DNA from 3 places in the Marinobacter sp. UBA2498 genome. Region 3 is predicted to be linked to each of the others. Evidence: predicted binding sites of a transcription regulator. Region 3 holds the regulator's gene; each other region holds the start of a gene.
What was found. The regulator FliA, encoded in region 3, starts transcription of late flagellar genes. The targets are predictions, from matches to a motif close to CTAAAGTTTNNNNNNNNNNNGCCGNTAA.
Positions count from the first base shown of each region.

Region 1: B2W52_RS17360 (methyl-accepting chemotaxis protein) is a predicted target of FliA. The motif match lies at 1,019-1,046, and genes of this name have one in related genera.
Region 2: flgM (flagellar biosynthesis anti-sigma factor FlgM) is a predicted target of FliA. The motif match lies at 853-880, and genes of this name have one in related genera.

Region 1 is NZ_DDOI01000124.1:10,285-12,553, reverse strand. Features, by position in the region: gene B2W52_RS17360 (methyl-accepting chemotaxis protein) at 1-858, opposite strand, end outside; gene B2W52_RS17355 (CHAD domain-containing protein) at 1,085-2,269, shown strand, end outside.
Region 2 is NZ_DDOI01000154.1:26,036-28,304, reverse strand. Features, by position in the region: gene flgA (flagellar basal body P-ring formation chaperone FlgA) at 65-766, shown strand; gene flgM (flagellar biosynthesis anti-sigma factor FlgM) at 940-1,266, shown strand; gene B2W52_RS21320 (flagella synthesis protein FlgN) at 1,274-1,744, shown strand; gene B2W52_RS21315 (cyclic di-GMP-binding domain-containing protein, MshE-related) at 1,783-2,269, opposite strand, start outside.
Region 3 is NZ_DDOI01000064.1:65,918-68,186, reverse strand. Features, by position in the region: gene flhF (flagellar biosynthesis GTPase FlhF) at 1-25, shown strand, start outside; gene B2W52_RS08720 (MinD/ParA family protein) at 111-923, shown strand; gene B2W52_RS08715 (RNA polymerase sigma factor FliA) at 955-1,698, shown strand; gene cheY (chemotaxis response regulator CheY) at 1,861-2,244, shown strand; gene B2W52_RS08705 (protein phosphatase CheZ) at 2,265-2,269, shown strand, end outside.

The DNA of each region.
Region 1 (2,269 bases), on a different contig from region 3:
GGTGGCGCCGACTTCTCGCATGGTGTCCTGGATCTTGACGACAAAGGCATTGAAACGACGACCGAGCTCGGCCAGCTCGTCGGTACCCTCATCCGGCAACCGCTGGCGGAGATCGCCCTCACCATCAGCAATTTCCTGCATCATGTTGCTGACGTTCTTCAGCGGCCGGGTCACGCTACGGCCAACGAATACGCCGATCACCAGAGCGATTACGACAACCACAACCGTCACCAAAAGGATAAAGCCCAGGGCCTCCGCCATGCCCGCCTCAATGTCCTTGCGAGCAGCAGCGACCTGCCGGTCTATATCGGTAATGTAGACACCTGCACCGATCATCCAGTCCCAGTCCGCGATAATGGTGGAATAGGACATCTTGGGTTCTTCATTGCCGGAAGCAGGGTTCATCCAATCATAGCCATAGAATCCCTCACCGCGGGCAGCGGCGAACAGATCGGCCACCAACCCCCTGACAACCGGATTCTTGGTCGGTCCTTCTTTGGATGGGTCCGGAGCATAGGCCAGGTTGTATACATCCCGGGTATAGGCGAACACGTAGTTCGTCTCATCAAAACGGATCGAGCGCAGGCGCGCCGCTGCCGCCTCCTTCGCTTCCGCCTCCGTCATCGATGGGTCATTCTTGGCCTCCAGAACCACGGCCTCTGCGGCATCAATGAGGTTCTGTAAACCAGCCTTCCGTGCTTCGAGGAGGCTGTTCTCAAGACGCTTGAGCTCATCTTCACCATTGGCCTGAATCTGACTGGCGGTGATCCACGCCAATGTTGCCGCCGTGACGAGTACCGGCACAAGCACCGCCACCAGCAAGCGCGTGCGTATTTTCACTTTGCTCAAGACATTCATCTTTCCGAACTCTCCAGGGAATTTCCGTTGGTGAGGATTATCCACGGACCACTCAGAGTGATCTGTTCCAGTTTGTTAAGGCAGGTTTCAGCAGGCGCACTGATTCGCCAAGCCGCCTGCCAACGGACAAACCTTCCACCATTATTTTCAGCTAGGTACAGTAACGGCAGTAACCCGATTGTCTTGAGCGGGAATCAGACTGAAGGATCACTACGAAGGTAGGCCAATGAAGCACCTGTTTCTGGTACGCCACGCCAAGTCCAGTTGGGCCGATGAATCACTTTCTGACCGGGAACGCCCCCTCAATGCGCGGGGTGTCAGCCAACTGGCCCCATTGGGAAATGCCCTGAAATCTGTCGGCGCGTTCGAAGGCGAGATATACAGCAGCAACGCCAGGCGGGCCGTCGCGACACTTCAAGGCATACTTCCCGACACAGTCGCAGCCGAGCGCTGCCATACCCTGAGTGCGCTATATACCTTCGACTATCGGCGACTACTCGCATGGCTTGAAGAGCAGGCAGACGCCCCACAGATTACCCTGGTCGGCCACAACCCGGCGTTACTGGAACTGGCCCAGTCGCTCCTGAAGCAGCCCCCGGAACAGCTACCCACCGCCAGCGTTATTCACATCCGGCTTTCGATCAAACACTGGCGCCAGATTGGTCGCGGCAAGGGCAAACTGGTGACTCTGATAACGCCACAGGATTACAGCTACGCGCACTGCGAACGAAAGCTTAAAAAGAGAGCCAGAACCGCGGGGGACGATCCTGCAAGGGACATTCCCAAGGCCCTTCACCATCAACTCGATCGGCTAAGGCAACTGGAACGGGGCGTCGCCCTTGGCCTGGATGACGAATTTCTGCACCAGTACCGGATTGCGATTCGACGCAGCCGTGCTATCGCCGAATCGGTTCAGGACGTGACTGCTGACAAGTCGCTGGCCAAGGGGGTTAAAACCCTGAAGCGCCATGCAAGGGCAACGGGCCCACTGCGCGACCTTCACGTGTTTCTTCAGGACCTGCCGGAACTTTGCGCAGATGACGCGGAAATTCGGGCAGCCTTGCAGATCTGGTTCGAGCGCGAAGCCGCCAGCCATGATGAAAAGCTGGCAAAGCGACTGAAAAGCAAGCGCTACCGGGACAGCCTGGAACACTGGCGCAATCTGATTGATTCGCGAAAGTTTCAGAAATTGGCCGCAACACTCCGGCCGAAAGACATCCGAAGGGCCGTGGAACGTCGTATCAAGGAGTTCAATAAACGCACTGCCGAGCTGATGCATACTTCACCGGATGAAGATATCCATCGGCTGCGCAAGCAACTCAAACGAATCCGTTACCTGATGGAACTGGATGCAAAAACCTGGAAGCGCAACCTGAAAACGTTAAAGGAGCGGCAAGAGCTCTATGGCCGG
Region 2 (2,269 bases), on a different contig from region 3:
GAATCCTTAGCCTGATTCGGGCTTTTCTGCCCTGTTGTTGACAGCATAGGACAAACTGATACGTATGCGCATCACGAATTTCGCCCTACTACTGCTAATGTCTGGCCTGAGCACGCCGCTCCTTGCTGGAACGACAGCTGAACAGATTCAGAAAGCAACCCTGGCGTTTCTGGACAGCTTTGCGTCTGAACAGGCCGAGCATGGCTACACCGTTTCCTTCGAACCCGGTTCCATCGACAGCCGCCTCGCTCTCGCCGAGTGCGAAAAGCCTTTGAGTGTAGAGTTCAGCGGGGATCCATGGAAAAGCACCAGCCCGTCGTTGCAGGTAGCCTGCGAAGGAACCCGCCCATGGCGAATGTTTGTTACCGCTTCAGTTTCTATCCATGGGCCAGCCCTGGTGGCAGCGAGGCCACTCACACGTGGAGAGCGAATAACCGAAGGGCTGCTTGCGAAGCAGTCTGTTGAAATCAATTCATCCAGACGTGGCGTGATTACCGACTCGAAGCAGGCGATTGGCATGGAAGTGCGGCGCGCAGTGAATGCCGGATCGCTCGTTACACCAGACATGCTTTCGGCCCCGAATGCGGTCGAACGAGGCGATCATGTTATCATCACCGCCAAAACCGGCGGATTTTCAGTACGTTCCCGGGGCAAAGCCCTGGCAAGCGCCAGCGTTGGCGAACAGGTTCTGGTTGAGAATCTGCGCTCATCGCGCACGATAAGAGCCAGCGTTGTCGCGCCGGGCCACGTGGAGATTCCGATGTGAGCCGCGTGCGGCAGAGGCTTGCCGGAGCGGCAAGTGAATGCCGCAAAACCGGTCGTAAAAGCAGATGAAAAAAAGTGCTAAAAGTACTAAAGGTTTTCGCGGCGCCGCCGTTAAGAAGACATAAACTCGAGTAAGCGCCGCATTCGTGGCGCGACAGGCAAGCAGGTACAGATATGTCAGTTGACTTAAATGGAATTGGCCCCGGCCAGGTCAACACCCAGAGAACCACGGCCGACAAAAGCTCCGGCGCACAGAATACCCAGCCGGCATCCAACGAACAGGCGAAGACACAGGCCCAGGGGGCCCGTGGTGAGAACGTCAGCCTGAGCAATCAGGCAAAGAATCTGAAGCAGCTCGAACAAAAGCTGGGCGATTATCCGGAAATGGATGACGACCGCATCGAGCAGATCCGTTCCGCCCTCGAAAATGGCACGTACAAGATTGACGCCGAGAAGCTGGCCCAGAAAATGCTTGAGATGGATGAAAGCATTTTCGGGTGAGTAGACCATGGCCGCAATTGATGATTTGAAGACCCTTCTTTCCCAGGATATCAGCCAGCTTGAAACACTGGCTGACGTTCTCGGCAAGGAAAAGACCTGCCTTGCGAATTCCGACCTCCGCCAGCTGGACGCCCTGACCAGAGAGAAGAACGATCTCCTCGGTGCAGTCCGCGAACGCGCCAAACAGAAAATCCGAACGCTCGTACAAATGGGATATCGCCCCGAAAGTGGCGAGCCTTCCCGCTTTATTCGCAGCGCCGGATTCTCGGATCTCTTCGAACTCTGGCAGGAAGCGGACCAGAAGCTGCGAACCTGTCAGACGCTGAACCAGACCAACGGTCGCGTAATCAGCCACTTGCAAAAGCGTTTGTCGAGGCTCACAGATATTTTCCGCGGCGCCACCGGCCAGCAAAAGCTGTACGGTGCACAGGGTCAGCAGACCACGGTATCAAGCAGCACGGTGCTCGCCAGCGCCTGAGCCCGGACGCATGGCTCTGCCGAGCCATGCTTTCCACTTCATCGGGTGTAGATGGTCATCTGGGAGTCGGGATGAAACCGGATGTCGTGAATGCTCACGTTGCCCATTGAAGCTCCCTGGCCTCCCGTAACCCGTATATTGTCCATCCGAATTTCCTCGATGCGCTCAGGGAACGCCAGCATCAGGGCGCCATCTTCTCTTACCCGATAACGTGGCTCCCCTTCACGATAATGCACACCGGAAATGCTGAGATCTGAATCCAGGAAGTTCAGAACCGGCACGAAGATATTGGCGGAAAGCTTGAGACCTTCAATAACATCTGCGGATGCCTCGGAGCCCTGCTCCCCATTTCCTGCGGGGTTCTCCGCCATCTTGCTGACAATACCAATGCGCTGCAGCAAGGTCGGATCGCCCTGACCGGAAATCGCCGCCAGCTCGGCTTCGCTCATGGGGGCAAGATTGCCTCTGTCATAAAGTTCGCCGGCTTCCAGTATTGCCTGTGACGCCTCGGCCGAATTGCTGGCC
Region 3 (2,269 bases):
GCAGGCGGTCGCAGAGGGGGCCTGAACTCATGAACCCCGGACCGGACAAACAAACAGTGAGCGTCCGAACAACAGCCCCCGGCTAGACGTGGCGAGAGACCAAAAACAGTATGAGCAGAGCACATCCGGTACAGGTGATTGCAGTTTCCGGCGGAAAGGGTGGTGTCGGCAAGAGTAACGTGTCGGTGAACCTCGGAATTGCCCTGGCGCAGAAAGGCCGGAGAGTGGTGCTGCTCGACGCCGATCTGGGGCTCGCCAATATCGACGTCTTGCTGGGCATCACTGCCAATCGCAACCTCCAGGATGTTCTGGCGGGCGATTGTGATCTGAAGGACGTTCTGGTGAATGGTCCCGGTGGCATCAAGATTGTCCCCGCCTCTTCCGGTACCCAACGAATGACCCAGCTCAGCCCCATGGAACATGCCGGGCTGATTAATGCGTTCAGCGAACTGGGTGATCAGATCGATGTCCTGATCGTTGATACCGCCGCCGGTATTTCCGAGTCAGTGGTCAGTTTTCTTAGAGCGTCGCAGGAGCTGCTGCTGGTTGTCTGCGACGAGCCGACCTCGATCACCGATGCCTATGCCCTGATCAAGCTGATGAACCGTGATTATGGAACCAACCGCTTCCGTATTCTTGCCAATCAGGTCCGGAATGAGCAGGAAGGCCGGCATCTGTTTGAAAAACTGACCCGGGTCACCGAGCGCTTCCTCGATGTGGCACTACAATACGTAGGAATAGTCCCCTACGATGAGGCCGTGAAGAAAGCAGTTCAGCGGCAGCGTGCGGTGCTGGACGCCTATCCCAGGGCGAAAGCTTCACTGGCCATCAAGGCGCTGGCGGACAAGGTAGATAGCTGGCCGTTGCCGTCCTCGCCCCGTGGGCATCTGGAATTTTTTGTGGAGCGGCTCGTCGAAGTCTGAATCGGATCCAGTCAAACAAAAAACCGGATACATGACATTGGCGAAAAACCTCGGAATCTATAACCAGTCAAGTGCGCAGAAGCCGGCTCAGCTCATTGAGCAGCACGCGCCGCTGGTCAAGAAAATTGCCCTTCACCTGATGGCTCGCCTGCCGGCGTCCGTCCAGCTTGAAGACCTGATGCAGGCCGGCATGATCGGTCTGCTCGAGGCCGCCCAGCGTTACAGTTCTACCAAAGGTGCTACCTTCGAGACTTACGCCGGTATCCGTATTCGCGGCGCCATGGTGGACGAAATCCGCAAGGGTGACTGGGTCCCCCGTTCCGTGCATCGCAACGCCCGTCGCATTTCCCAGGCCATCAAGGCCGTTGAAGATAGACTTGGCCGCGAAGCCCACGACCAGGAAGTGGCCGAAGAGCTGGGTATGGGGCTGCCCGAATACCACTCCTACCTTTCCGGTTCCAACAGCGGTCGACTTTTTAGCCTCGACGAGCTCAATGAATCCGGAGAGCTGCCGATAGAACAGACAGAGACGCAGGATAATCCCCTTGAGGGGTTGTCCTCCGATGCCTTCCGGCGGAGCCTCGCTGAGGCGATTGAAGACCTGCCGGAGCGGGAAAAGCTGGTGTTGAGCCTTTACTACCAGGAAGAACTGAACCTCAAGGAGATTGGCGCGGTGCTCGGCGTCAGTGAGAGCAGGGTAAGCCAGATTCACAGCCAGGCAGCCCTGCGCCTTCGGGGACGGCTCTCGGATTGGCGTCAGGAATCGGACAACTGACCGCGTTCAGTCTGTGTCGCCAACGAGGTAGTCTGTAGTTTTTGGTAACCGATGCTTTACAACCGAAGCAAAGGTCCGACAATAAGCGGTTAAAACAGCGGCCTGCTAGACTTTGAACGCAAAGGTCAAACGAATTCCGGGTGTTACTAACTGGAGGTCCCATTGGACAAAAACATGAAAATCCTCATTGTGGACGACTTCTCCACAATGCGACGGATCATCAAGAACCTGCTGCGTGATCTTGGCTTCACCAACACCGATGAAGCTGACGACGGCAACACGGCACTGCCAATGCTCAAAAGCGGCAAATACGATTTTCTGGTGACCGACTGGAACATGCCTGGCATGTCAGGCTTCGACCTGCTCAAGGCCGTTCGGGCGGACGAGAATCTGAAAACCCTGCCGGTATTGATGGTAACTGCTGAGGCCAAGCGCGACCAGATCGTTGCCGCTGCCCAGGCAGGCGTAAACGGGTATGTGGTCAAGCCGTTCACCGCTGCCGTGCTCAAGGAAAAGATTGAGAAAATCTTTGAAAGAATCCAGTAACCAGAGGTCGGATGGCTCTCATGAG